Regions from separate parts of the Rhizobium sp. CBN3 genome, predicted to be linked through region 4. Evidence: riboswitches for the same ligand, from Rfam matches in the RefSeq annotation. Region 4 holds a riboswitch; each other region holds the start of a gene.
The links. Region 4 has a riboswitch for cobalamin ahead of nrdH (glutaredoxin-like protein NrdH). Riboswitches for the same ligand answer to the same signal wherever they lie in the genome.
Positions count from the first base shown of each region.

Region 1: linked by a shared signal. The riboswitch ahead of bluB (5,6-dimethylbenzimidazole synthase) and the one ahead of nrdH (glutaredoxin-like protein NrdH) in region 4 are both predicted to bind cobalamin.
Region 2: linked by a shared signal. The riboswitch ahead of cobU (bifunctional adenosylcobinamide kinase/adenosylcobinamide-phosphate guanylyltransferase) and the one ahead of nrdH (glutaredoxin-like protein NrdH) in region 4 are both predicted to bind cobalamin.
Region 3: linked by a shared signal. The riboswitch ahead of QWJ46_RS09740 (CbtB domain-containing protein) and the one ahead of nrdH (glutaredoxin-like protein NrdH) in region 4 are both predicted to bind cobalamin.

Region 1 covers NZ_JAULSE010000007.1:147,656-155,062, reverse strand. Annotated here, with positions in the region: gene QWJ46_RS13335 (RNA polymerase sigma factor) at 1-76, opposite strand, end outside; gene QWJ46_RS13330 (YciI family protein) at 73-435, opposite strand; gene QWJ46_RS13325 (DUF2865 domain-containing protein) at 694-1,794, shown strand; gene bluB (5,6-dimethylbenzimidazole synthase) at 1,798-2,487, opposite strand; cobalamin riboswitch at 2,529-2,716, opposite strand; gene QWJ46_RS13315 (3-deoxy-7-phosphoheptulonate synthase) at 3,036-4,103, shown strand; gene QWJ46_RS13310 (PD40 domain-containing protein) at 4,782-5,612, opposite strand; gene QWJ46_RS13305 (NAD+ synthase) at 5,657-7,336, opposite strand.
Region 2 covers NZ_JAULSE010000007.1:18,047-25,453, reverse strand. Annotated here, with positions in the region: gene cobN (cobaltochelatase subunit CobN) at 1-1,910, opposite strand, end outside; gene cobW (cobalamin biosynthesis protein CobW) at 1,914-2,969, opposite strand; gene cobU (bifunctional adenosylcobinamide kinase/adenosylcobinamide-phosphate guanylyltransferase) at 2,976-3,485, opposite strand; cobalamin riboswitch at 3,784-4,177, opposite strand; gene QWJ46_RS12645 (chloride channel protein) at 4,404-6,194, shown strand; gene QWJ46_RS12640 (adenylate/guanylate cyclase domain-containing protein) at 6,201-7,373, opposite strand.
Region 3 covers NZ_JAULSE010000005.1:36,726-44,132, forward strand. Annotated here, with positions in the region: gene QWJ46_RS09710 (tripartite tricarboxylate transporter substrate-binding protein) at 1-360, opposite strand, end outside; gene QWJ46_RS09715 (sigma-54 dependent transcriptional regulator) at 614-1,948, opposite strand; gene QWJ46_RS09720 (ATP-binding protein) at 1,945-3,804, opposite strand; gene QWJ46_RS09725 (sulfite oxidase-like oxidoreductase) at 3,930-4,592, shown strand; gene QWJ46_RS09730 (hypothetical protein) at 4,577-5,146, opposite strand; gene QWJ46_RS09735 (CbtA family protein) at 5,200-5,934, opposite strand; gene QWJ46_RS09740 (CbtB domain-containing protein) at 6,048-6,257, opposite strand; cobalamin riboswitch at 6,283-6,432, opposite strand; gene QWJ46_RS09745 (histidine phosphatase family protein) at 6,489-7,037, shown strand.
Region 4 covers NZ_JAULSE010000042.1:9,488-16,894, forward strand. Annotated here, with positions in the region: gene QWJ46_RS29725 (heavy metal translocating P-type ATPase) at 11-2,248, shown strand; cobalamin riboswitch at 2,659-2,884, shown strand; gene nrdH (glutaredoxin-like protein NrdH) at 3,146-3,367, shown strand; gene nrdI (class Ib ribonucleoside-diphosphate reductase assembly flavoprotein NrdI) at 3,381-3,782, shown strand; gene nrdE (class 1b ribonucleoside-diphosphate reductase subunit alpha) at 3,761-5,929, shown strand; gene nrdF (class 1b ribonucleoside-diphosphate reductase subunit beta) at 6,104-7,078, shown strand; gene QWJ46_RS29750 (adenylate/guanylate cyclase domain-containing protein) at 7,182-7,407, shown strand, end outside.

The sequences.
Region 1 (7,407 bases), on a different contig from region 4:
CGACGAGACGGCCATAGCTCTCGCGCGCCACTCGCTCTGCTACACCTCGGGCAACGGTGGAACCCGAAGCCGTCATCCTGCATATTCCGACGCATCCCTGATGCGACGAACCTCAACCGTTCCCCAGGACGCAGCAGGGCAGCGCGCCGCCCATTTGTTGGCTTCGTCCATATCGGCAACGTCGATGATAAAGTACCCACCGAACTGTTCGCGAACATCCGCATAAGGGCCGTCCAGAACACTGACTTCATTCCCTTGAACGCGAACGACACTCGCCTCAGAGGAACCGACCAGGGCATTGCTGGAGACGAATGCTGCCGCTTTCTCCAGCGCTTGTTGATAGGCATACATCTGGCCCATAAAGCGCGCCATGTCCTCGGGCGCTATGGACTTCCCGGCAGCTTCGTCCGCATGCAGCATCAGCATGTAGCGCATTTGCTTTATCCCCAGTGAAACCAATCTCCAGCAGGAGCGAGCGGCGAGAATAACAATTCGGATGAAGAAGGGAACTGCTGTTAACGGCTGCAGTGTCCGTCTCCGGGGCAACGCCGTTGCCCGCATCTTCTGGATAAAATCTCGAAAATGCGCTAGGAATTGATCCAAGCTTATTAAGAGAAACACGTTAAGAGACAAGGTACGGCGGATGGACGCCACCTTTGACCGATCGACACTTTCTTATTCCCGGACGACGCCGTGAAACGCCGAAACCTGTCTCTTGCTCTTATGCTTGCGCTGGCATCACCGGCCGCCGCACAGAGCAGCGCCATTTGCAACGACTTACGCGGTCGCCTTGCCGACCTACCACGATCGATCGGCAACAATAACGGGCCGGAAGCGCGCCAATATGCCAGCGCCATGGCCGAGCAGAACCTCGAGCTGCGCAAGGTCCGCAACGATCTGCGCAATAACGGATGCACCTCTGGCAGCATGGTCGTGATTGGCGGTGACAATGCCGATTTTTGCGCCGAACTCTCTGACGCCGAAGCCCGGATGATCGACAATATTCGTTATCTCCAGGAGCGCCGCGACGAGCTGCGCAACCAGGGCGACGGCACCGACGACGCGCGCCGAGAATTGACGGCGGCACTCGAACGCAACGGCTGCAACAGCGACAATTTCTATGCCCCGACCGAGCGTAGCGCAAACGACACCGCCCCAAGTGTCGAGGAACAGGCGATGAGCACCGATACCTTCATCCCGCTCGGCGGCGGTGAAGGGACCGATCTGCGTTACGGCCTGCCGAGGGCTGAAATGTTTTCACCGATCAGCACCATCTGCGTGCGCAGCTGCGACGGCGGCTTCTTCCCGATCAGCTCGAACACCACTTCGGTGGATTTCGGCCGCGATGCCCAGACCTGCGCCAAGATGTGCCCCGGCATTGAAACCGAGCTCTTCTATCGCGACGTGACCAGCACCGACTCCTCTAACATGATCTCGGTCGCAACGGGCGCACCCTATAGCGCCATGAAGAACGCCTTTGTCTACAAGAACCGCGCGCCTGGCGAGAAAAATTCCTGTGCCTGCAATCTCACCGCCTATTACGAGGAGATGCGCGGCAAGCAGGCCCTGAGCGAACCGCAGCAGCAGAGCTCGATCACGGCGGTCCGCACCAATCCGCCGGCGAAAGATACTGCGGCAGCGTCAGCCCCGCTGCAGCCATCCGTTCCCGAACGTCCCTACGACCCCACGCAGAACAAGGTCCGTCAGGTCGGCCCGCAATTCCTCGCCGGCGACCAGGGCTCGATCGACCTTGCCAATCCGGCGACTCCCGGCCCGCAACCACAACAGCAGTAATTGCTATGGGTCGTTGCGTCCCCATCCATCGTGGAAAACCAGTTCCTCGAGCGGCAGCCGCTGCCGCCAGCCTTTGACCGAGAGTTCCGGTTCGTCATAAAGCCGGTCGACAAAGCCGGCGCAGAGCCAGGCGACCACCTCGATATGCTCGGGTATGCCGAGAATCGATTTCAGGTCGCCTTCACGAAAGATGCTGACCCAGCCAATGCCGACGCCTTCGGCGCGGGCCGCAAGCCAGAGATTCTGGATGGCGCAAACGGTCGAATAGGAATCCATCCGCGGATTGTGCGTCCGTCCCAGCACCACGCTGCCGCCGCGGGTGGGATCGCAGGTCACGCATATGCCGAGCGGCGCCTCCACGATGCCTTCGAGCTTGAGGCATCGATAGGCCTGCCGCCGCTCGCCTTCGAACATCGACGCCGCCTCTTCGTTGGCCTCGGCAAAGGCGTCGCGCACGCGCGCACGGACGGCTGCACTTTTCACCAGAATGAAATTCCATGGCTGCATGAAGCCGACCGACGGCGCATGATGGGCCGCTGTCAGGAGCCGCGCCACGACATCGTCGGGCAAGGGATCGGCCAGGAACTGGCTGCGTACGTCACGCCGCGTCATGATCGCGTGATAGACAGCCTCACGTTCGGCCAACGAAAAACCGAATGCCGCCGAAAGGGCATCCGCATCAAAGGGTCGCATCGTCAAATCCCCAACAACGCAACCGCCCGCCGTCCGCGCGGGTTGGGTCTATCTCGCCAGGCCGGTCTTCTGACTTGGCTTCATCCATCTGCCGCAGCCTTCCCGGCAAAAGCCAGTGGCATGATGAAGCGGCAGACGTCGGCCTTACAGCGTTGGGCACGTTCCGGCCTTGCACCGGATTCCCGATTCTCCCGCCTCGACGGCGAGCACCTGACGGCGCATCTATCTCAGGAAACCGGCGCGGCGGCAAGTGCAGGCGGAGCGAACCTGTAACCTCCGTCGCAGAGGGGTGTTTCACGGGCGGATTGGCAGCCGCCCCGAATGGCGATTTCAGCTCGCAAATTTTGCGTGACAATGGGCGACCGCGACGCTACATACGCGGGATGTCGACGACTTCAATCTACGCCTCGCGATTTTATTCGTACCGCTGCTCCCAGCGGATGCGGGCCCGTGCGTAACTGAATTCGACGCGACGACCACCCGAACAGCCGCTAGTCTACCTGGCGGCTTTTTTGTTCCGCACGGTATGACCAAACAGGAGCCATACAGTGCCCGATACCATCGATGATCTGCGTATTCTCGAGATCACCCCGCTGACCAAACCCGCCGATATCATAGCGGAAATTCCCCGAACTGCTTCAGTCAGCGAGACGGTGACCAGCAACCGCAATGCCATCCATCAGATTCTCGAGGGTGAAGACGATCGCCTGATCGTCGTCATCGGCCCCTGCTCCATCCACGATCCGGTTGCCGCACGCGAATATGCCGCGCGGTTGGCCGAGCAGCGACAGCGCTTCTCCAGCGACCTGGAAATCGTCATGCGCGTCTATTTCGAAAAGCCCCGCACCACAGTCGGCTGGAAGGGCTTGATGAACGACCCGCATCTCGACGGCAGCTACCGTATCGAGGAAGGGCTGAGAATTGCCAGACGCCTGCTGCTCGACGTCAATGCGATCGGGCTTCCCGCCGGCGTCGAATTCCTTGAGACGATCACGCCGCAATACATTGCCGACCTCGTCAGCTGGGGTGCGATTGGCGCGCGCACGACCGAGAGCCAGATCCATCGCCAGCTCGCCTCCGGCCTCTCCTGCCCGATCGGCTTCAAGAACGGCACCGACGGCGGCGCTCGCGTCGCGCTCGACGCGATCCTGGCAGCTTCACAACCGCATCACTTCCCGGCCGTCACCAAGGACGGACAGGCGGCAATCGCCTCGACGAAGGGCAATGAGGACTGCCACATCATCCTGCGCGGCGGCAAGCGGCCGAATTACCAGGCGGCCGATGTCGAAGCCGTCACAGCGGAATGCCTGAAACTCGGGGTCGCCCCGCGCATCATCATCGACGCCAGCCATGCCAACAGCAGCAAGGATCCGATGAACCAGCCGGGGGTGGCCAAGGACGTCGCCGGACAGATCGCCACGGGCAATCATCACATCAAGGGCATGATGATCGAAAGCAACCTCGTCGCCGGTCGCCAGGATCTCGTCCCCGGCAAGCCGCTGGTCTACGGCCAGTCCATCACCGATGGCTGCATCGGCTGGGATATATCGGTGGAAGTACTTGAGGATCTCGCCAAGGCTGTCCGCGACCGCCGCAAGGCCGCCGTTGCCGCTTAGGCGGCCGCATTCAACGCGGCGGGCAGACCCGCCGCCCATTCAAAAATGGCTTGTGGAGTCGGCGGCATCGATGCAATCGTACGCCGTATGACTGAATATTTTAAGGACAAGAAGCTTGATTGCCGCTCCTGCTCGCTTGCTTTTAGCCTGTTGTATAGCGTCAACCATGGGATTCAGTGCCGAGCTCGCCAAGGCTGACACAGCTGATAGCCCAAGCGTTTTTAAATTAGGTAGCTCGCTAGATGAGGCCAGGCGCATCTCAAGCGAGCGGGGTTGGAACGTAAGGGTGCTTTCACCTGAGCTGCCCGGTCAATGGTATGTTGATGGCGCAGAAGTTAGTCTTGTCGTTTGCGATAACAACCAAATCGTCGCGGTGACGAAAACACGAGATGGAGGCGTTGATGAGTTCGCCTCGATCGTGTTCTATTCGTTCACATCCAAGTATGGTCGACCGGAGACAACCGTAGTGGCATTTCAGTCGGGACCGACCACAGTTTCAAGTATCGATTCAAAATTTCCCCCTTCCGGGGGTGAGTCTGTTTCGGTGCAACTACAAAGCATCGGAGGGCACTCAAGAGTTACTGTGCACCGCGCTTCTGAAACATTGTGTCCGGCGGAAACAGCCCCCGCTAATCAGTGACTGCCCATCCCGCCATCATGAACTGGCGGTGCGCCCTCTCAAGATTTCGCCGGAAAATACCGTACATAGGCGAATTCCTCGCCATCAGGAGACCAGCAGGGCACGTTGATCGTGCCCTGCCCGCCGAACAGCTCGAACAGCGTCTTCAGATTGCCGCCGTCCATATCCATCAGCCGCAGCCGCACGTCGAGGTCTCGCGGATGGTCGAACACCGAAGGGTCGTAGGACAGGATCAGCACCTTGTCGTTTTTGGGCGAAGGATGGGGAAACCAGTTCCCCTGATTGTCCGACGTCACCTGCTCGAGGCGTGTGCCATCCGGATGGATGCGCCAGATCTGCATCAAACCGGTGCGGCTGGAATTGAAATAGATCCACTGCCCGTCGGCCGAATAATCCGGCCCGTCATTGCGGCCCTCGCCATGCGTCAGCCGCGTCTCGGCGCCGCCGTTAACGGAGATCGTATAGATGTCGAAGAGTTCGTCGCGGATGCCGCAATAAGCGAGCTGGCGGCCATCCGGCGACCAGCCATGCCAATAGGAGGGCTGGTTCTGCGTGACCAGCCGCGGCGTGCCGCCCTCGATCGGCAACACATAGATCGTCGACTTTCCGAATTCGGTCTTGTCCGAGATGACGATTTTGGTGCCGTCCGGCGAAATGCCGTGATCATTGTTGCAGTTGACGGCAAAGCCGGTATCGACCTGGGTGACGTCGCCACCATCGAGCGGCAGCCGGTAGAGCAGCCCGTCGCCGTTCAACAGCAGGTAGGCACCGTCAGGCGAGAAGTTCGGCGCCTCCACCAGCCTGTCGGTCTGCCAGACTTCGCGAGCCCTGCCCGTCCTGACATTGTAGATCTCGACCGAGCTGCGCATGCTGCCTCCCTGATGTCCCGATGGCGCTAGCAATCCCGATTGCGTCAGCGATCCCGGAATCGATTGGTGATCGGATAGCGCCGGTCGCGGCCGAAGTTCTTCTTGGTGATCTTCACGCCCGGCGCCGATTGCCGGCGCTTATATTCGGCGAGATAGAGCAGATGCTCGACCCGGTGAACGGTCGCCACGTCGTGGCCGCGCGCGACGATCTCCTCGACCGCCATTTCCTTCTCCACCAGGCACTCGAGAATATCGTCGAGAACGGGATAAGGCGGCAGTGAATCCTGATCCTTTTGATCGGGGCGCAGCTCGGCCGATGGCGCCTTGTCGATGATATTCTGCGGGATCACCTCACCCGACGGGCCCAGCGCAGTCGGCGGTACATTCTCATTGCGCCAGCGCGCCAGCGCATAGACTTGCATCTTGTAGAGGTCCTTGATCGGATTGAAGCCGCCGTTCATGTCGCCATACAACGTGGCGTAGCCGACCGACATTTCCGATTTGTTGCCCGTCGTCACCACCATCGCGCCGAACTTGTTGGAGATCGCCATCAGGATGACGCCGCGCGCGCGGCTCTGCAAGTTCTCCTCGGTAATACCGCTCTCCGTACCCTCGAAGAGGTTGGACAGCGCGCTGCTGAAGCCGGTTACCGGCTGTTCGATCGGCACGATGTCATAGCGGCAGCCGAGCGCCTTGGCGCAGTCGGCTGCATCCTTCAGCGAATCTTCCGAGGTGTAACGATAGGGCAGCATGACCGTTCGCACCCGCTCCTCTCCGAGGGCATCGACCGCGATCGCTGTGCAGATCGCCGAGTCGATGCCGCCGGAAAGGCCGAGAACGACGGTTTTGAAACCATTTTTGTTGACGTAGTCGCGGAAGCCGAGCAGGCAGGCGCGATAATCGGCCTCCTCGCCCTCGGGGATACGCGCCATCGGTCCTTCGGCGCAGTGCCAGCCCGCTTGCCCACGTTTCCATGTCGTCACTGCAAGCGCCGTCTCGAACTGGCTCATCTGGAAGGCGAGCGATTTGTCGGCGTTGAAGGCGAAGCTCGCCCCGTCGAACACGAGCTCGTCCTGCCCCCCGAGCTGGGCGGCATAGATCAGCGGCAGGCCGGTCTCGATCACCTGCTTCAGCACCACCTGGTGACGGATATCGACCTTGCCGCGATAATAGGGAGACCCGTTCGGCGACAGCAGGATCTCCGCCCCGCTTTCGGCCAGCGTCTCGCAAACGCCGAGATCACCCCAAATATCTTCGCAGATCGGAATGCCGAGCCGCACGCCGCGGAAATTCACCGGCCCCGGCATGGCCCCCTGCACGAAGACCCGCTTCTCGTCAAACTCGCCGTAATTCGGCAGATCAACCTTGTCGCGCACCGCGACGACCTTGCCGCCGTCGAGCACGGCGACGGAATTATAGCGCCCCCTCTCGTCCTGCCTGGGGAATCCGATGACGACGCCCGGTCCGCCATCGGCGGTGTCGGCCGCAAGACTTTCCACCGCCTTCCAGCAGGCACGGATGAAGGCCGGCTTCAGCACCAGGTCTTCCGGCGGATAGCCGGAGATGAAAAGCTCGGTCAACACGAGCAGATGCGCGCCCTCCCGACCTGCATCGGCGCGTGCTTCACGTGCTTTGGCAAGATTGCCGGCCACATCGCCGACCGTGGGATTGAGCTGGCCGATAGCGATGCGGAAGATATCGGAGAGAGCGTTTTCCTGTGTCATGTCATCTGTTTAGCCTGCGGCTCCCGCTACCGCAACACGTTCGCGGCCAAAGCGTTGCACCGAGCTCACGA
Region 2 (7,407 bases), on a different contig from region 4:
GCCCGCGTCAAAGGCGGCGTCAGGTGATCGATGATAACAGCCGCACTTCGACGCTTGGCCTGCGTGCCCTCGCCCGGATCATTGACGATGAAGGGATAAAGATGCGGCACCGGCCCGAGGATCGCTTCCGGATAACACGTCTCCGACAGCGCCAGCGCCTTGCCCGGCAGCCATTCGAGATTGCCATGCTTGCCCATATGAATGACGGCGTCAGCGCCAAATTCGTGCCGCAGGAAAGCATAGAAGGCGATATAGCCATGCGGCGGCACGAGATCCGGCGAATGATAACTCTCCTTCGGATCGATATTGTAGCCGCGTGCCGGCTGAATGCCCACCAGGACGCCGCCGAAGCGGGCGAAAGGCAGGGCGAAGACGTCGTCGCGAAAATAGGGGTCGTTCTCTGGCTCGCCCCAGCGGTCCGTCACTTCATCCTGAATCTTTTTGGGAAGAGATCCCAGGAAGTTTTTGTAGCGACTGAGCGAAAGAGCCTCGCGGATGACCCGGCCGTCATGCCCGGAATTGGTCGGCCCCTCCATCAGATGGCGGATCAGCGCGTTGCCATCGGCCGGAATATCGGCGACCGAATAACCCGCACCCGCCATCGCCCGAAGCACCTCGATGCTGCCGGCTGGCGTGTCGAGTCCGACGCCGTTGCCGAGCCGGCCGTCGCGGTTCGGATAATTCGCCATGACGAGGGCGATGCGCCTCCTATTGGCGGGCCTCCCGCGCAGCCGCGCCCAACTGGCGGCGAGCTCCGCCGTGTAGCGCACCCGGCCGGCATCGGGCACGCTGGCGACGATGTTCGCCTCGACAGCCGCGTCGTAACGCGCCGCCGTCTTGAAGGACACCGCCCGCGCCAATACGCGCCCGTCGACTTCAGGCAACGCCACATTCATGCCGAGGTCGCGCGCCGACAGACCTTGAGACGAAGCTTCCCAGGCCTCCTTCGACGAAGCCGACAGGATTGCCTGCAGCACGACTGCGCCATCCGCCTCCAGCACCGTCGGTTGCCGGTCCGCGCCCGGTGCGGAGACCGCAAAGCCCGTTGTGTTGATGACGACATCCGGTTTCAACGCCGAAAACACGCTCTCGAGAATCCCTGTCGAAATGGGATCCTTTAGGCTGTAGGCAAAGACCGGCAGCGGCCGCAGGCCAAGTGCGGCCAGGGCCTCGACCAGCGCTTCGACCGGCCCGGTCTCGCCGCTCTGGACGAGGGCACGGTAGAAGCTGATGGCGACGATGGGGGACGTGGGTTCGAATTCCACCTCTTCTGTCGAGCTTGGTGCCCCACGCTTGACGGACGACGTTGGCGCGACATGCGAACCGACGACCCGCCGCCACTCCTCGACCCCGATCGCCCCTCGCCCCGGCCACCAGATCCGCGCCTTCATCAAAGGCACGGCCGGCGCCGGTTTTTCCGCCCCCGCCAGCATCGCCGACGCATAGGCAAGAAAGTTCCGCGCGTTCGCGTCGCCGCCCTCGATCAGGTAGCCCCAGAGCGCGTTGAGATCCTCGACGTCAATATTGGAGAAAGGAACCAGCCCGGCATCCGGCTTGGCATCGCCAGGCAATACCGCAATCAATGCGCCGTTGCGTGCGGCAACGGCGTGCAGCGCCTCCAGCGCATAATGGAAATAGCTGGCGCCGCCGAGCGCACGCACGACGATCAGCTTGGCATGCCTGGCCGTTCGCTCGACATAGGTATCGACCGACATCGGATGCTTGAGGCTCATCAGATTCGCGAGCCTCAGCGAATGCGGCATCCCCTCGCACCCGCGATAGGCGGTAGCGATCGCCGCAAGCTCGGTGTCGGCGGCCGAAAGGAACAGGATATCGCCCGGCGACTGGCCGAGGTCTATCGCCTCCTCGCCGTCGCTGATCGTTCCCTGCTGGGCCAGAAGCAGATGCATCGATTATCCCTGAACGAGCGCTTCGATCGCCTTGCGCACCGCGTCCTGGTTCATTTCGTGCAAGCCGATGACGACGAGGCGCGTGCGGCGCGCCTCACCCGCTGCCCAGGCGCGGTCGAAATACTGGTCGATGCGGCTGCCGACGGCCTGCAGCTGCAGGCGCATGGGCTTGCCCGAAACGTCGATGAAGCCCTTGAGGCGCAGCACGTCGTGCTCGGCGATGATGCCCTTCAGCTTTTCGATAAAGCCTGTCGGATCGGAAACAGCGCCGAGTTCGACAACGAAGCTGTCGAATTCGTCGTGATCGTGCGGCGCCCCCTCCTCGTGCTCCAGCTCGTGATGGGACTTGCGATTGGCGATATCGTCTTCTGTGCCAATGCCGAGGCCGAGCAACACACCGGCCGGCACCTCGCCATTCCTGGCCTCGATCATGACCGGCTTGCGGGCGATGCGGGAGGCGACTTCGTTCTTCACACGGCCCAGGCCATCCCCATCGATCAGATCGGTCTTGTTGAGGACTATGAGATCGGCGCATGTGAGCTGGTCTTCGAACAGCTCCTCGATCGGGCTCTCATGATCGAGCGAGTCGTCCTCGACGCGCGCCGCCTCGACCGCATCATGGTCGTCGGCGAAACGGCCGGCGGCAACGGCCGCACTGTCGACAACCGTAATGACGCCGTCGACGGTCACCTGGGTGCGGATATCAGGCCAGTTGAAGGCGGCGACCAGCGGCTGTGGCAGGGCGAGGCCGGAGGTTTCGATGACGATATGGTCAGGCCGCTGTTCGCGCTCCAGGAGCTTCGTCATCGTTGGAATGAAATCGTCGGCGACGGTGCAGCAGATACAGCCATTGGTGAGCTCGATAATGTCGTCCTCGCTGCAATTCTCCGCGCCGCAGCCCTTCAGCACTTCGCCGTCGACGCCGAGATCGCCGAACTCGTTGATGATGAGCGCAATCTTTTTGCCGGCGGCATTGGTGAGCAGGCTGCGGATCATCGTCGTCTTGCCGGCGCCGAGGAAGCCGGTGATGACGGTTGCGGGGATTTTCTGCTGGTTCATGGAACTTCAACCCTTCATTTTCAGCGGCAGACCGGCCGCGATGAAATAGACTTCGTCGGCCTTCGCCGCGATTATTTGGTGCAGCCGTCCGGCATGATCGCGAAAATCGCGCGCCATGCGATTGTCAGGCACAATGCCGAGGCCAACCTCGTTGGAAACGAAGACCAGCCGCGCCTTGGCGCCAGGCAGGAAATCGGCGAGCGCGGCAAATTCCACCGCCATGTCGCGCTCCTCCATCAACAGGTTGGTCACCCAGAGCGTCAGGCAATCGACAAGCACAATGCGCCCCTCGCCGTCGATCGCGGCAAGCACGCCGAGAAGATCGAGCGGCTCCTCATGCGTCGTCCAGGAAGGGCCGCGATCGGCCTTGTGCTGGGCAATACGCGTCTGCATCTCCTCGTCCCAGGCACGGCCGGTGGCGAGGTAGTGGCGCTCGAGGCCGCTTGCCATAACGAGATTTTCGGCAAAACGGGATTTGCCGGAGCGGGCGCCGCCGAGGATGAGGGTGGTGGTCATGCCGAAGCGACCCTCCGAGAGAGGGCAAGGCGGCGCCAAATCTCTCTTCTCCCCAGCGGGGAGAAGCTGCCGGCAGGCGGTTGAGGGGGTGAGCGGCGAAGCCGCGAATGGACCGAGCGCAAGCGAAGGGCAAAAGGACGGAGGTGCCGCGCGGCCCCCTCATCCGACCCTTCGGGCCACCTTCTCCCCGCTGGGGAAAAGGGGGACCCCCATCGCACCACCAGAGGCAGCGCCGAAATCAATCGTTCAGCCAAAACAACCTCCGTGCTGGCAGCGGGTCTCTTGCCCAGGGTTGGGCTTTTCGCCCGGCACGGAAGGCAGGTCTCCTGGCTCGCGTTATCGGCGACGATCGGGGCGAACCGGAAGCCCGGTCGCCCCTGATCGTGCCAGCGGATCTGCCTCACCTTCCCGGCTGCCTCGGTGAAAAGGTGGACGATTCGTAGAGATAGAGGCGTCCGACCCCGGTTGATCACCATGCATTTCCAGTGGCTTTTCCGGCATGTCGCCATTCCGTCCGCCCGCACGATTGCGGCTAGGCCGGAAGAGGTTCGATGCCGGATGGAAGACCCTGACCGCTCTACAGTCGCGGGGTCGGCTGTGATGAAGGCGCCCGATGTGGGTCCGCCCCGTCACATTCCCTTTTCATCCGGAAGGCGAAAGGCCGATCCGGAACCATCCGTTATTCCTGGGATGGTTAGGCAAGCCGTGGGGTGAAGTCAACCGACCTTTGCAACCACCCCAACTCCAGACTGCGCGAAAGACCGGCCAACACCACTGACCCTACCGGAAATATCGTCTTTTATCAGCGACTTACGTCATGAATATTTGATGTGGTCGTCGGCTTTTCGCCGCAATTGCGTTGCAAGGCGACTGCACCTCCGCCCTTGACCCGGCCTCTCCTCGCCTAGTTGTCTAGCCATGCTTATGAAATTGGATCGCCGCCGCCTGCGCACGCTGCGTGTTTTCTTCGATCCGGGGCGGCTGCGCGCCCTGACACGCCGCAGCGAAGTCGGCCTGTCGCTGGCAGGCGCCATCGTCGGCATCGCCTCGGGTCTTGCCGTGACCGGCATGAGCTATGTCTCCAACCAGCTGCACCAGCTTGTTTTCGGCATCGCCGACAGCGAAAGGCTGAGCGCGTCGGCAATCCAGGACAAGATGCTGCTGCTCAGCGCTCCCGTCATCGGCGGTGCCCTGCTCGGCCTGCTGCTCCTGGTGCTCGCCAAACGGCGCAAGAAACCAATGGTCGACCCGATCGAGGCAAATGCGCTGCATGGCGGCCGCCTCTCCCTGACCGACAGCATCATCGTTGCCGTACAGAATCTGATCTCCAACGGCTTCGGCGCCTCCGTCGGCCTGGAAGCCGGCTATACCCAGCTCGCTGCCGGCATCGCTTCCAAATTCGGCCTGAAGCTGCAGCTGCGCCGCTCGGACTTGCGTATCCTCGTCGGTTGCGGCGCGGCCGGCGCCATCGCCGCCGCCTTCAACGCGCCGCTGACCGGCGCCTTCTACGCCTTCGAGCTGATCATCGGCACCTACACCATCGTGTCGTTGACCCCGGTCGTCGTCTCAGCCCTCGTTTCGACCCTCATCGCGAGATTGCTTGCCGAGGGCGATTTCACCATCGATATCGGCAGCTTCGGCACGGTCGTGCCTGCCGATTATGTGCCGGCGCTGCTGCTCGGCGTCTTCTGCGCCGGCGTTGGCATTCTCCTCATGCAGGGCGTGGCCTTCATCGAGGAGCTGGCGCGCAAAAGCTCGATCGCCACGCCCTTTCGCCCGGCGCTCGGCGGCATCATCGTCGGGCTTCTCGCGATGATCTCGCCGCAGGTCCTTTCGGCGGGGCACGGCGCGCTGCATCTGAACCTCTCCCGCGACGTGGCGATCCCGGCGCTGATCGGTCTCTTCCTCCTGAAATCCCTTGCCTCGGCGATCTCCATCGGCTCCGGCTTCAGGGGCGGGCTGTTCTTCGCCTCACTGTTCATGGGCGCCCTGCTCGGCAAGCTCTTTGCTTATTGCGGCCCCTATTTCGCCAATGCGACATTGACGCCGGTCATTTATGCCGTGGTCGGGATGAGTTCCCTGTCGGTCGCCGTCATTGGCGGGCCGCTGACGATGACCTTCCTGGCGCTCGAAATCACCGGCGATTTCCCGATCACGGCACTGGTTCTTGCCGCCGTCATCACCTCCTCGCTCGTCGTGCGCTCGACCTTCGGCTACTCCTTCGCCACCTGGCGCTTCCATCTGCGTGGGGAAAGCATCCGCAGTGCCCACGATGTTGGCTGGATCCGCAATCTGACTGTGAACAAGCTGATGCGCGCCGACGTGAAGACGGCAAAGGCCGATATCTCGCTGGAAGACTTCAAGAAGGCCTTCCCGATCGGCTCAACCCAACGCGTCATTCTCGTCGAGGAGAACGACAAATATGCCGGTCTCGTGCTGGTGCCTGAGATCTATGCCAACCCGACCGACGTCCAGGACGAGAGCCAGACGCTTGCCGATTTCGTCCGCTACCGCAATGATTTCCTGCAGCCGCAGATGAATGCCAAGCAGGCGGCGGCGATCTTCGACAAGAGCGAAAGCGAAGCGCTCGCCGTCGTCAACAATCTGATCGAGCGCAAGGTGGTGGGACAGCTCAGCGAAAGCCACACGCTGCGCCGCTACAGCGAAGAACTCGACCGGCGCCGCCGCGAGGTGTCGGGCGAGATTTGAGCGAGCCTAAGAAGCGGCGCCGGCAAGCCTGTAAACGTCGGCTCTCTTCGAAACGCCGCGCAGCTCGAAAGCGCCGAGATAGTCGCAGGGCACGGCGCAGGTCGCTGCGAAGCTTTCCGACAGCAGCAGGGGCTGCTCAAGCGTTCCGCACAGCTTTTCAAGCCGCGAAGCCTCGTTGACGGCCCTGCCGATCACCGTGAAGTCCAGCCGGCCTTGGGCGCCGACATTTCCGTAAAAAACCTCGCCGAGATGCAAGACGACATCAATCCCGATATCGGGGCCACCATTCAGCGTCCGTTCGCGATTGAGCTCCTCGTTTGCCCTCAGCAGGTTCTGCGCCGAAGCCAATGCGGCCTTGCAAGCCCTTTGCGGATCCTCGGCGTCCGTCGGAAAGATTGCCAGCACGCTATCGCCCATGAACTTGAGGATCTCGCCGGAATTTTCCTCGACGTGCCGGTCGATCAGTTCGAAGTGCTCGTTGAGAAAGCCGACGATCTCCCCCGGCTGATAGACCTCGGTCAGCGCCGTGAAGTTGCGGAGGTCGGCAAGTAGGATGGCGGCATCGATGGAGCCGCCCATTCCCCTGCGGGTTTCACCGGCAAGGATGCGCGCGCTCGTCCTGGCGCCGGTATAGACGGCGAGGATATCGGTCGCGGTCTTGGAAGCCGCCACACGGTAAACGGCAAGCCCCAGCGCCGGGAACAGTCCGTCGATGATCGCCAGTTGATCATCTGAAAATCCGCCCGGAGAATCGCTCGTCAGAGAGAAACCGAGCCCGCGCAGCGCGACTTCCTTCGGGAACTCGAAAAGATTGACCACATGGTCCGTGCCACCGGCAAGAGCAAATTCGTAGAGCTCGCCATAATGGAGACCCTCGCCTTTAGCCAGGTTCCACCGCCCCGTCTTCTCACCGCGGTTCAGAAGATAGAATATCGGCGTCTTCTCGAAGTTGCGCTCGGTCTCGCTGCCGTGCTCCGCATTCTCGAGAACAGTCTCACCGCCCCGCATGAAATTGGCCGCGATGCCGCGATACATCGGATGCAGGGACGGCATGCGGATGCTTGCCCGCCAGATCGGAAACCCGTCCGCGATCAGCCGTTCACATAGGCCGGCGACGAGATCGCCGATATGCTCGCTGGTGATTCCCTGCTCTATAAGCCACTGGATATGATCTTTAATTTTGGAAACCTCCGCATGAGGATGGGGAACTTGG
Region 3 (7,407 bases), on a different contig from region 4:
GCCGACATACTCGAAGGCGCCGAGCGTGTCGTAGGCGAGCTTGCGATAGAGCGTGGCGCTGGTCGCCATGCCGATATGGTGCAAAAGAATGGTGTAGCCATCGGGGTCAGCGTTCGCCACCCGGCCGGCGCCGAGCGTGCCGCCGGCACCGCCGACATTTTCAACGACGATCTGCTGACCGAGATCCTTCGACATGGATTCAGCCACCAGGCGCGCGACGGTATCGGTCGGGCCGCCCGCCGCAAAGGGAACGACCATGGTGATGGTGCGCTCGGGATAGGTTTGCGCCGAAGCGACGCCGGCGAGAAGAGAGACCGCGGCAGCCGCGGTCAGGCCGAGCATGGCCTTCAGGATTTTCATCATTTCCTCCCTGATGAAACAACAAGCCCGCCGACACATCCTCCGCGCCGGTTCGGATTGCCTATTTGCCGACGGGAGAAATCGAGCCGCAATCACTACCGTCGCGTCCGCAAGACGATTCTGCGGCAGTGCAATGCAGCATGGGTCGATTTGGAAACAAACGGCATAGGCGATGGGTGGATTTCCACCCATCGCGCGACGTTCCAGGGCTGCAGCACCATTACCCTCGGAGAATGCCACCGGGAACCCGAAGTCAGCTTTCGGTGGTCAGCATCCGCTTGTCGAGGCCATATTTTTGCATCTTTTCGTAAAGGGTCTTGCGGGAGATGCCGAGGGATTCATAAACCGGCCTAAGGCTGCCGCCATGCGCCACCAGCGCGCTGGCGATAATCCCTCGCTCGAATTCGGCGACCCGCTCCGCAAGTCCGGTTGCCTCCTCGGTCTGCCGTCCGCCATTGTCGAGCCCAAGGACCAGCCGGTCGGCGGCATTCCTCAACTCACGCACGTTGCCCGGCCAGTCGCGCTGGGCGATGTCGGAGATCACCTCCGGCGGCACGGCCACCTCGTCGCGGCCGTAGCGGGCGGCCGCTTCCCGCACCAACTGCAGGAAGAGCAGCGGAATGTCTGCCCGCCGCTGCGGCAGTGACGGCACGTGCAGCGTCGCGACGTTCAGCCGGTAAAGAAGATCGGCGCGGAAGCGGCCGGCCGCGACCTCCGCCTCCAGATCGACCTTGCTCGTCGCGATGAACCGCACGTCGAGCGGCACGATCTCGTTCGATCCGAGCCTGGAGATCACCCGCTCCTGCAGCACCCGCAGGAACTTCGCCTGCAGGTCGAAGGGCATGGAACCGATCTCGTCGAGCAGGATGGTGCCGCCGCGCCCGTGTTCGAATTTTCCGTAACGCGGCCTGACGGCGCCGGGAAAGGCGCCGGCCTCATGGCCGAAGAGCTCGCTCTCGATCAGATTTGCCGGCAGGGCGGCGCAATTGATAGCAATGAACGGCCGGCTCGCCCGAGCGCTGATATCATGAAGTGCGCGGGCCACGACCTCCTTGCCCGCCCCGGTATCACCGACGATGAGCGTATCCGCATCGCTGGCGCCGATCGCGCGGATGCGATAGCGCAGATCCACCATCACCTGGGTGCGCCCCGGCAGCCGCGCCTCGAGATCGTCGCGCTTTCCGGCGACGGCTTTCAGAATCCGGTTTTCGAGCACCAGGCCGCGCCGCTCCATCGCCCGGCGGATGACGCCCGCGAGCATTTCAGGCGTGAACGGTTTTTCGATGAAATCATAGGCGCCTTCGCGCATCGCCTTCACCGCAAGTTGCACGTCGCCGTGACCGGTGACGAGAATGACCGGCACCTCCTGATCGATCTCACGGATCTTTTGCATCAAAGTCATGCCGTCCATGCCGGGCATACGGATATCACTGATAACAACGCCGGGAAAACTGTAACCGATCAGCTCCAGCACATGATCGCCGCTCGAAAAGATCTCGACGCTGAAGCCGGAGAGCTCCAGCGCCTGCGCCGTCGAACGGCGCAGCTCTTCTTCGTCATCGACCAGCAGGATCTTCGCATCGTTCATTCCGCCGCCTCCGGCATCGACCCTGCCGCCGATTGCAGCTCGATGCGGAACATCGCGCCCCCCTCGGGATGATTGGCAGCCGTCAGGCTGCCGCCGAAATCCTTGACGATGTTGTAGGAGATCGAAAGCCCGAGGCCGAGTCCCTTGCCCACACCCTTGGTCGTGAAGAAGGGGTCGAAGATGCGCTCGGCGATTGCCGCCGGCACGCCGGGTCCGTGATCGCGCACCGTCAGCACCACCTTGCCGGCCTCCTCGAGGGCCGAAATCTCGATGCGCCTGTCATCCAGCCCTTCCACCGCATCGGCCGCGTTGGAGATAACATTCACCAGCACCTGCTGCAGACGTACCGAACCGGCGCGCACGACCGGCGGCCGCGTTCCGAGATCGAGCCGGAGCTCGGCGTCCGCCGCCTTCAACCGCCAGGCGATGATCTCCAGCGTGTCGCGCATCGCCTCGTCGAGGGGGACCGGCCCGAGCTTCTCGTTCGGTTTGCGGGCGAAGTTGCGTAGGTGCCGGCTGATCGAGGCCATGCGGTCGATCAGCCCGCCGATCCGCCTTATATTGTCGCGCGCCTCCTCCGTCCGGCCTCGATCGATCAGCACTGAGGCGCTGTCCGTATAGGTCTTGGCGGCGGCGAGCGGCTGGTTGAATTCATGCGAAAGGGCAGCCGACATCTGCCCGAGTCCGGCGAGTTTGCCGGCCTGAATGAGATCGGCCTGGGTCTGGCGCAGTTGCTGCTCGGTCAACCGCCGCTCCGCGATCTCCTCCTCGATGCGGCTGTTGACGCGGGCAAGATCCGCCGTGCGCTCCTCCACCCGCCGCTCCAGCTCGCCCCGCGCCTCGGCCTGCATCTGCATGCGCTCGGCAAGTCGCGCCCGCCGCTGGCGAATGACCGCCACAGCAAGCCCGGCAATGCAAAGGATGAGAAAGACGGCGACAAGCGCGGTGCGCGCCTGAGCGCGGATGGAGCTCGTCTCCATCAGCACATTCACCGTCCAGTCCTCCGCCGGCATGTAATGCGACAGCACCAGATACTCGCTTGCGCGCCGATCGCTCGCCAGCGTCATCAGATCATGCGGCTCGAAGCGATGACGCGTCACCGGCAGCGCCGTCAGCTTCGCATTGGCATAGCGCCGCGACGCCTCGGTGCGTGCGATACGATCGGCCGTCAGCGGCAGGATCGCGCCATAGAGCCACTCCGCACTGCCGGACATGAAGATGATGCCCTCGGGATCGGAGACGAAGATCTTGTATTCGCCGCCGCTCCAGGAGGATTCGATCATGTCGATATCGACCTTGAATACGATGACCCCGCGAATATCGGCGCCGACCCTAATCGGCGCAGAGAAATAGTAGCCGCGCTTTAGCGACGTGGTGCCGAGAGCGTAGAACCGGGCTTGCCGGCCTTCGATCGCTTCCTGGAAATAGGGCCGGTAGTTGAAATTCTGGCCGACGAAGCTTCCCGGGCCATCGTAATTGCTCGCCGCGATCGTCTCCCCGTCCGGCTTCACCACATAAATATCGGAGGATTTCAAAAGCCCGTTGATCTCCTTGAGATAGAGATTGGCCGCATCGCGAAGCGCCATGTCGTCGGGCGCGCTGACCAGTTCCTTGATATCGTCATGATCGGCGATCAGCGCCGGCAGCGCCTCGTAGCGGTTGAGGTGGCCGCTGAGTGCCGAGACGGCAAGGCGCAGCGCCGTTCCCGCCTGCGCTGAAGCCTCCTGCATATAGGCGCGCGTCGCAATCGCACTTCCATAGGTGAAGAAGGCGAAAATGACGAGCGGCACCAGCAGCAGCGCCGCGATGGCACGAGATCTCGAAGACAGATCCGGCTCCTCCCTTTCTGCCTTCACTCCCCCAGCAAGGCATACCCGCCGACCTAGTTTAATGAGGCAAGCAGGGATTTCCAAGGGCTCGCCGAAACTTGACACTCGGCGGGGCCGGATATCCTATTGCTGCACCGCAAGGAGACCCGTTCATGAGCGACGACCAGACGCCCGCCGACAGCAAGCTCACCAGCTCCAAGCGCCGTTGGGCGTCAGAGGGCAAGTTCCTGACCGGGCGCATCAGTAGGCCCGAGGCCGAGCGCCTGCCGCCCGGCCAGCACCTGGTCAAGAACTGGCCGGTGCTCGATCTCGGCCAGCAACCGGTCATTTCAACCGAGAGCTGGCGGCTTGAAGTACGCGGCCTGGTCGAAACGACACTCACCCTCACGTGGACCGATTTTCAGGCGATCGAACAGAGCACTGGGGTGAGCGACATTCACTGCGTCACCACCTGGTCACGCTACGATAACAAATGGAACGGCGTTTCGACGCGGGATCTGCTCGATCGCGCCATGCCGAAACCGGAAGCAGCCTACGTCATGCTGACGAGCTACGACGGCTATACCACCAACCTGCCGCTCGCCGATTTCGCCGCCGAGGATGCGATCCTGGCAACCTCCTGGGAAGGCCTGCCGCTGACACCGGAGCACGGCGGCCCGATGCGGCTCGTCGTGCCGCATCTCTATTTCTGGAAAAGCGCCAAGTGGCTGCGCCGCATCGAGCTAATCGCCGCCGACGAGGCCGGCTTCTGGGAAAAGAACGGATACCATATGCATGGTGATCCGTGGCGCGAGCAGCGCTATTCCGACGACTGAGCCTTCGGCCGCGAGACGCGGCGTAGTGCAAGAACGGCAAGACCAAACAGAGCGGCCAACCCCGTCAGTGAGACCATGCTGGCAGGATGAAGCGGCACCTTGCTCCAGCTCGGCCTGACGATATTGGCGGTGTTGAATGCCTCGCCGCTGAACTGGCAGGTGATGAAGGCAAGTCCGCGGCCCGCCATCTCGGCGTCGATGGCCGAGATGATTTCGCCCGCCGCGGTTGCCTCCCGCGGCATCTCACGCATCGCCATCAGCACGGCTTTCGTCGCCGCGAGATAGGCATGGGCGCATTCGTTGAAAGGGCTCTCCTCGTCCGTCACGCTGCCCGGCATCCGTCCCCAGAGGCAATAGGAATACTGGATTTCCGAGTAGTTCAGGACACGCCGGAACGGTTCGTTCGTATCGGCCGCCCGTGACGCCAGCATGCTGATGCTGCTCCGATACTCCGAAATGACCGCCATCTCGCCGTGGGAAATTGCCGGAATATCGAGCCCGGCATGGGAGCCGCCAGAGCTGCCCCCATGGGCGAGGGCACTTCCGATAAACATTGGTAATAGGCTCGCGATGAGACCGAGAAAAGCAAACCTGCCGATTTGCCGCATCACCGGAACGCCGGCCGCGGTCCACTCCTGGCGGCAAGACCCCTTTCTGCCAGCACTCCGAAACAAAGACCGAGCGTTGCCCATAGGATCGCGTGCATTCCGAGCGAGGTCGTGCGGAACCGCCAGAGCACCATCGCCGAGAAATTCTCCGGCACCTCGTTGATCGGCGGCAGCAGATAGAGCACGAAGCCGATGAAGACGAGATAGGCGATGCCGGCGATGATCGCGCCGTTCCAGAGACCGAAGCGCTCGCCAAGCCGGCGCGACAGTGCGATCGCGGCAACCAGCGAGGCGAGCGAAACGACGATCATCAGGAAGAACAGTTCGGTCCTGACGCCGATCGTATCGGGATTGCCGACAGCTGGCGGGTTGGCCGGATATTTGATGCCGGGAACGAGCACGACCGCCACGAAGGCGGCAATGGCGATGACGGCCGAAGTGCCGCGCGCCGATAGGCTGCTGAAGCGGCCGTGTACGAAGGCGAAGGCGAGCGAAAAAAGCCCGCCGACGGCGATGCTGTAGGCCATGACGCCGGTGAAGAGGCCGAGACCGGCCTGCGTGGCGCGGCTGACAATTTCAGGCTCGGCAGCTTCGCCCGCCGCCTGGGCTTTCGCCTCCTCGAAGGCGATTGCCGCATCGACCAGCGGCTCGCCGAAGATATGGGCGAAAGCGAAAACGAGGATGCCAGCAATCAGGCCCGCGAGCATGCCGCGAAGCAGAAGCTTTCCAACCATCTCAATATTCCACTAAGCATGTCGCACAAAAGTGTGCAGCAGTTTTGCGATAACGACATGCGTAAACAAAGACCTAAAGCGTGAGAAGCGAATCTGAAAGATCGCGATGCGCTTTAGTGGCAGGGAAAGCCCAGGAGATGGCGGCCGTCATGCACGAATTCGTGCACATACATGCCGTTGAACAGCGCCATCGCGCCTTCCTCGGTGCCGACGAAATAAAGAACGATGAGCATCAGCAGGCCGCCGAAAACCGCCCAGGGCAGGATTTCCCCTACAGGGATTGGCGCCGGTGCCGCAACGGGCGCGAAAGTGGTGTCAGACATGTATCCCTCCGGAATGACGCGTTCAGTCGAAAGAGTGTTGTGCGGCAGGGTCTGACTTCCAGCGTAAAGAACTTCGAAACGCTGGTCACAGTGGCGCGACCGCGCCGGATTTCCACCGGCTTCCAAACCCGCAACAGCACGGTTATATCTGGACGCCGAAGAGACTGTCAACGAAACTTCGAGACGCCGGCGAAGGGTCGTCCCCACCGTATTGCGAAGATCGGAACAACCGTGAATACCCGCCTCACCTGGATCTGTCACGGCGCCACGGCGGCGAGCCGCAAGGCCCTGTTCCCGCTGGATGAGCCGCTGGAAGACAAGGCCTCTGAAGAAGCCGCCGGGATGACTGCCCTGCCTCGCGCCGACCGGATCGTCACGAGCCCGGCTTTGCGTGCTCGCCAGACCGCTACAGCCCTCCGTCTCGACGCTCAAATAGAACAGCGGCTTGCCGACTGCGACAATGGCCGCTGGGCCGGCAGGCCGATTGCGGCAATCGGCACCGAAGAGCCGGAGAACCTCATGGCTTGGATGAGCGATCCGGAAGCCGCCCCACATGGCGGCGACAGTTTTCTCGGTCTGCGGACGCGCGTCGCCGGCTGGATGGATGAGCAATCCACGCTCGGCGGCCATGTGATAGCCGTCACCCACGCATCGATTATAAGAACAGCGATTGCGCATGTGCTTCAGGCTCCCCTCCCCTCCTTCTGGCTCGTCGATGTCGAGCCGCTGGTGGTCGTTCGGATGACCAGCAATGGACATCGCTGGTCGCTGCGCCTCTAGAGAATTAGACATCCCTCATACTATCCAGCCTTACGCAAGCAAATCGCGTCATCTCTATTGAACCGGGTCTGACCGGGACTACTTCCTTGTCCCAAGGAGACGGAAGCTATGGCATATGATTGGAGTGGGGAGCGTACGCGGCGCCTGCGCTTGATGAGGGTCGTGACGTTCACCTTAGTTATGGTCGGTCTGGTCGTCAGCGTTCCGCTGCTGATCGTCACCGCGTGAAGAGCGAGACAGGGCGAGCGATGCGACAGCACGCTCGCCCTCGTTCTTTCGTGGGGCTCCCCTCGTCTTGAATCCGGACATCCTCTAGTCTTCGAAGCAGCACCAGCGAAACGCCGTAGCGCGCGGCTTACGTCCCGACAGC
Region 4 (7,407 bases):
GGAAGCGGATATGGTTGAGACGAGCGAGACAAGATACAGGGTCGGCGGCATGGATTGCGCCGCCTGCGCGAGCAAGATCGATACCGCGGTCAGGCGCGTAGCAGGCGTTGCCGATGTCTCAGTCTCGGTGATGACAGGCACCATGACCGTCCGGCATGACGGCAGCAGCGATCTCAAGGCAGTCGAGAGGAAGGTGACGGGGCTTGGTTATTCCGTCTCGCCCTTTACCGGAAATGCGACGCCCGCGCGTGAAGGCCGCCCGCACCATCATCACGATCGCGCCGCTCATGGCCATGGAGATCACGACCATGCCGGGCAGGATCACGACCATGCCCATGACGAGAAGGAAATCGAAGGCCTGCATGGGCACGACCATGCGCCGATGGCCGGTCCTTGGTGGCGGAGCAGGAAAGGCCGCCTGACCATTTTTTCGGGTGCGGCACTCGTTGTCGCCTATGCCGTCGGCCATCTGGTGCCGGCGATCGCGTCCTATGCCTTCTTCGTCGCGATACTGGTCGGTCTGCTGCCGATTGCGCGGCGAGCCGTCATGGCGGCTTTGTCAGGCACGCCGTTTTCGATCGAGATGCTGATGACGATCGCCGCCGTCGGCGCCGTCATCATCAATGCGGGCGAGGAGGCAGCAACGGTCGTATTCCTGTTTCTCGTCGGCGAGCTGCTCGAAGGTGTGGCGGCGGGCAGGGCGCGTGAAAGCATCCAGTCGCTGACGGCCCTGTTGCCGAAGACCGCGCTGCTCGAAGACAATGGCCAGATGCGCGAGGTGCCGGCGGAAAGTCTTGCCGTCGGCGCGGTCATCATGGTTCGTCCCGGCGACCGCATCTCTGCCGACGGCGTCATCGTATCAGGCGAGAGCGCGATCGACGAGGCTCCGGTGACGGGCGAGAGCACGCCGCTGCGCAAGCGCGTCGATGCCGTCGTCTATGCCGGTACGGTCAATGGCGATGCGGTGCTCCGGGTTCGCGTCACGGCAGCCGCTGCCGACAATACCATCGCTCGCGTCGTCAAGCTGGTGGAAGAAGCGCAGGAATCGAAGGCGCCGACGGAGCGGTTCATCGATCGGTTTTCGCGCTACTACACGCCAGGTGTCGTCGTTGTCGCCGCACTGGTCGCGGTCATTCCGCCGCTGTTTTTCGGCGGCGCGTGGGGGGAATGGATCTACAAGGGACTTGCCATCCTCCTGATTGGCTGCCCCTGCGCCCTCGTCATCTCGACGCCGGCGGCGATCGCCGCTTCGCTGTCGGCGGGGGCACGGCGCGGGCTGCTGATGAAGGGCGGCGCGGTCCTGGAGACGCTCGGCAAGGTGACGATGGTCGCCTTCGACAAGACGGGTACGCTGACGGAAGGCAAGCCTCGGGTCACCGACATCCTTTCCTTCGGGTTGAGCGAGGCGCAGCTCCTGTCGCGCGCGGCGGTGCTGGAGCAGGGCTCCAGCCATCCGCTGGCACTGGCGATTCTCCACCGCGCCAAGGCGGACGGCGTGCCCGTGCCGCCCGCCTTCGAACTGGAAGCGCTGCCGGGCAAGGGTGTCACCGGCAAGATCGGCGGCGAGACAGTGGATCTCTTGTCGCCGCCCGCCGCCCGCGAGCGTGGGGCGCTCAACGCGGAACAGGAGGCGCGTATTGCAGGGCTCAATGATGAGGGCAAGAGCGTATCGGTGCTGCTCGTCAATGGCGCTGCGGCCGGCCTGATCGCCATGCGCGACGAGCCGCGCGAGGATGCCAGGGCGGGGCTCTCGGCGCTCAAATCGGCCGGTGTCAAGGCGATGATGCTGACGGGCGACAACAAGCGGACGGCGGCCGCCGTCGCCGGCATGCTCGGCATCGACTGGCGTGGGGAGATGATGCCCGAGGACAAGCAACGGGTCGTCGGCGAATTGAAGCGCGAGGGCTTCGTCGTCGCCAAGGTCGGCGACGGCATCAACGACGCGCCGGCGCTCGCTGCCGCCGATATCGGCATCGCCATGGGCGGCGGCACCGACGTGGCGCTGGAGACAGCCGATGCCGCCGTGCTGCACGGACGCGTCGGCGACGTGGCGCGGATGATCGCGCTTTCCAAGCGCACGATGCGCAATATCTCGCAGAATATCACCATCGCGCTCGGGCTGAAGGCTTTCTTTCTGGTGACGACGATCGCCGGCATCACCGGACTCTGGCCAGCGATCCTCGCCGATACCGGCGCCACCGTGCTGGTGACGATCAATGCGCTCAGGCTGCTTCGTGTATGGAGATGAATGTTTGCCGATGGCGGTTTGAAGACTAGCGATTCGGGGCAGGTCATCAGTAAGGTCGGCTCTCAGTTTGCTGACCAAGTCTCCTCCGTCATGCTCGGCCTTGTGCAGCCTTGTGCCGAGCATCTAGCCACCACAATTATTAGGCAGGAAAACATTTTATTTTCAAATCCTTAATTGGATGTGCGCAGATCCTCGGCACAAGGCAGCACAAGGCCGAGGATGGCGTCGCGGGTTGCAGTGCTTTGTCAGCAGCCTAGGCTCCAGCTTGTGGCCTGTTCTCGTCGCGGCTTTCTCCACAGCCTGTTTACGTTAAGCTTTGGTTATCCCTGTTTTTCACAGGAATGCAGCGATTTCAAACCTGCCGTAACGCCATGCACAAACCATCCGTTGACGTGAATTTGGATTCGCGTACTATATCTAGTGTTCAAGGTTCCTTCGATTCGTGAGGATCGCGGGCTAAGACGGGAATACGGTGCGTCTCGCCATGAGGGCGGGCAAGGTCGGAGCTGCCCCCGCAACTGTGAGCGGCGAGCAACTGTCCGATTTCAGGTCGCTGAGGCATGATGCCTTGGGAAGGCTGGGGTAGAGTGCTTCGACCCGCGCGCCAGGAGACCTGCCTTGAACGAAACGTCCATGGGCGGGGTGTCCGGAAGGTCGCGTGATCGAAGGCGGAACGATCCGTGCCTGTTGCGCTGCCCCGAACGTCCGCATGAGCACTTCGGGGTTTGAAGTCATGTCGAGAACATCAAGGCCGTCGCCCGCGCACATCCTGCGAGGGATGATATCAGGCGTTTAAAGCGCCAACCTTGCCACATCACTATCAAGCATTGTCCCGGACGCCGTACGGCGCCCGATCCAGTCCTGCGTCCTGAATCCACTGACATCACGAGGAACATGATGAGCGTTACCGTTTACAGCAAGCCGGCCTGCGTCCAATGCACCGCCACCTACCGCGCCCTCGACCGCCTGGGCGTGGACTATGAAGTGGTCGATATTTCCCAGGATGCCGAAGCGCTCGATCGTGTGCGCGGCATGGGCTACATGCAGGTTCCGGTTGTCGTTGCCGGCAGCCAGCATTGGGCAGGTTTCCGACCCGACATGATCAGCGCGCTCTCCTGAGCTGAGAAAAACGATGGGGCTGATCGTTTATTATTCCAGCCGATCCGGGAACACCCATCGTTTCGTCGAGAAGCTGGGACTGCGCGCGGCGCGCATTCCACTCAGCGCTGAGGCCATCCACATTCGCGAACCCTATGTGCTGATCTCGCCCACCTATTGCGGGGACGGCGGTAAAGGGGCCGTGCCCAAGCAGGTGATCCGCTTCCTCAATGATGCGGAAAACCGCTCCAACATTCGCGGCGTGATTGCCGCGGGCAACAGCAATTTCGGCGAGACCTACGGGCTAGCCGGCGATGTCATCTCGAAGAAGTGCCAGGTGCCGTATCTCTACCGGTTCGAGCTTCTGGGAACGACCGCGGATGTCGCCAATGTCAAAGACGGGATGGGACGATTTTGGACACGGGAACAAATCTGACGCGGGATGCGGGCGCAAAACCGTTGAAGGCGGCTGAAACGCTCGATTATCACGCGCTGAACGCGATGCTGAACCTCTATGACGATGAGGGCAAGATCCAACTCGACAAGGATCGCATGGCGGCCAAGCAATATTTCCTGCAGCATGTGAACCAGAACACCGTGTTCTTTCACAATCTTCGGGAAAAGCTCGATTACCTCGTCACTGAGGGCTATTACGAGCAGGAGGTGCTCGACCAATATTCCTTCAATTTCGTCCGCGACCTTTTCGATCAGGCCTATGCCAGGAAATTCCGTTTTCCCACCTTCCTCGGCGCTTTCAAATATTACACCAGCTACACGCTGAAGACCTTCGACGGAAAGCGCTATCTCGAGCGCTACGAGGACCGCATCTGCATGGTGGCGCTGACTTTGGCGCGGGGCGACGAGGCCCTTGCCCGCGACATGGTCGACGAGATCATTTCCGGCCGCTTCCAGCCGGCGACGCCGACCTTCTTGAATGCCGGCAAGAAGCAGCGCGGCGAACTGGTTTCCTGCTTCCTGCTGCGCGTCGAAGACAATATGGAATCGATCGGCCGGTCGATCAATTCGGCGCTGCAGCTCTCGAAGCGCGGCGGCGGCGTGGCCTTGTCTCTGACGAACATCCGTGAAGCCGGCGCACCGATCAAGCAGATCGAGAACCAGTCCTCCGGCATCATTCCGGTGATGAAGCTGCTCGAAGACAGCTTCTCCTATGCCAACCAGCTTGGTGCGCGCCAGGGCGCGGGCGCGGTCTATCTCAACGCCCATCATCCCGACATCATGCGATTTCTCGACACCAAGCGTGAAAATGCCGACGAGAAGATCCGCATCAAAACGCTGTCGCTCGGCGTCGTCGTGCCAGACGTTACTTTCGAGCTCGCCAGGAACAATGAGGACATGTACCTGTTCTCGCCCTATGACGTGGAGCGCGTCTATGGTGTGCCCTTCACCGAGATTTCGGTGACGGAAAAGTACCGGGAGATGGTGGCGGACGCCCGTATCTCGAAGAAGAAGATCAAGGCGCGCGAATTCTTCCAGGTGATCGCCGAAATCCAGTTCGAAAGCGGTTATCCCTACATCATGTTCGAGGACACGGTGAATCGGGCGAACCCGGTGGCCGGGCGCATCTCCATGAGCAATCTCTGCTCGGAGATCCTGCAGGTGAGCGAGGCGAGCGAATACAACGATGATCTCTCCTATAGTGATCTCGGCAAGGATATTTCCTGCAATCTCGGTTCGCTGAACATTGCGGCGGCGATGGATTCGGGCGATTTCGGCAAGACGATCGAGACCTCGATCCGGGCGCTGACGGCGGTCTCTGACATGAGCCATATCGCCTCGGTTCCATCGATCGAGAAGGGCAATGACGAGAGCCATGCGATTGGCCTCGGCCAGATGAACCTGCACGGCTATCTCGCTCGCGAACGTATCTTCTACGGCTCCGCGGAAGGCGTCGATTTCACCAACATCTATTTCTATGCGGTGACCTATCACGCCATCCGCGCCTCGAACCTGCTGGCGGTCGAACGCGGCACTAGCTTCAAGGGCTTCGAGAACTCGAAATATGCCTCGGGCGAATATTTCGACAAATATACCGAGCAGGAATGGAAGCCGGCGACCGAAAAGGTGCAGGCGCTGTTCGACAAATCAGGCATCGATATTCCGACGCGGGAAGACTGGGTGGCGCTGAAGAAGGCCGTCATGACCTCCGGTCTCTATAACCAGAACCTGCAGGCGGTGCCGCCGACGGGATCGATCTCCTACATCAACCACTCGACCTCCTCGATCCATCCGATCGTCTCGAAGATCGAGATCCGCAAGGAAGGCAAGATCGGCCGCGTCTATTATCCGGCGCCGTTCATGACCAACGACAATCTCGACTATTATCAGGACGCCTACGAGATCGGGCCGGAGAAGATCATCGACACCTATGCGGCAGCGACCCAGCATGTCGACCAGGGCCTGTCGCTGACCTTGTTCTTCCGCGATACGGCAACGACGCGCGACATCAACAAGGCGCAGATTTACGCCTGGAAGAAGGGCATCAAGACGATTTATTACATTCGTCTTCGCCAGATGGCGCTTTCGGGTACGGAAGTGCAGGGGTGTGTGTCTTGTACGCTTTGAGTTGATTTCGGCCGTGAGCCTTTGAGTGCGTGGCCCCCTCACCCTGCCCTCTCCCCGAGGGGAGAGGGGATGTCGCGCCTGCCGCAGATGTCTTCTCCCCATCGGGGAGAAGGTGCCGGCAGGCGGATGAGGGGGCTCCGAACGTCATTCATCTATTGGAAGGACATAATCACCATGAACATCGCTGTAAAGCCAACCTCCCGCGTGCGCGCCATCAACTGGAACCGCATCGAGGACGACAAGGATCTCGAAGTCTGGAACCGGCTGACCGGCAATTTCTGGCTGCCGGAGAAGGTGCCGCTGTCGAACGACATCCCATCCTGGGCGACGCTGACGGCAGCAGAGCAGCAGCTGACCATCCGTGTCTTCACCGGATTGACGCTGCTCGACACGATCCAGAACGGTGTCGGCTCCATCAGGTTGATGGAGGATGCGGCGACACCGCATGAGGAGGCGGTGCTTTCCAATGTCTCCTTCATGGAGGCGGTGCATGCGCGTTCCTATTCCTCGATCTTCTCGACGCTGTGCTCGACTGTTGATGTCGACGATGCCTATCGCTGGTCGGAGGAAAGCGAATTCCTGCAGCGCAAATCGGCGATGATCATCGAGCAGTATCGCTCCGGCGATCCCCTGAAGAAGAAGGTCGCGAGCGTCTTCCTCGAAAGCTTCCTGTTCTATTCCGGCTTCTATCTGCCGATGTACTGGTCGAGCCGCGCCAAGCTCACCAATACGGCCGACATGATCCGGCTCATCATCCGGGACGAGGCGGTGCACGGTTATTATATCGGCTACAAGTTCCAGCGTGGCCTTGAAACGCTCTCCGAAGAGCGCCGGCAGGAGATCAAGAATTTCGCTTTCGACCTCTTGCTCGAACTCTACGATAACGAGGCGCGATATACCGAGGCACTCTATGACGGCGTCGGGCTGAGCGAAGACGTCAAGAAGTTCCTGCATTACAACGCCAACAAGGCGTTGATGAACCTCGGCTACGAGGCGCTGTTCCCGGCCGAAGCCTGCAAGGTCAATCCGGCGATCCTGTCGGCGTTGTCGCCGAATGCCGACGAGAACCACGACTTTTTCTCCGGCTCCGGGTCCTCCTATGTCATCGGCAAGGCAGTGGCCACCGAGGATGAAGACTGGGATTTTTGAGACTTGATCGCAGTTTCCCCTTATCATTTGCCTGCCTGTCGACCACATACAGCGGAAATCGGATCCGGCCTTTGCCGGTGACGCGGCGTAACGGGAGTTTTTGATGTCGTCTTTTCCAAACAAGGTCGGGAGGGCCGTTGAGGCGGAGGAGGGTGTCTGGCCGATCCGCAGGAGACGGATTCTCGACTGGCTGGTGAACGAGACGCGCGGCGAGCGCTTTATCGACAATATCCTGGTGGAGATGTGCGGCAAGCTGCTTTCGGCAGGGGTGCCGGTGGCGCGGGCGACGCTGCATTTCAGGGTAAACCACCCGCAATGGATCGGAGCGC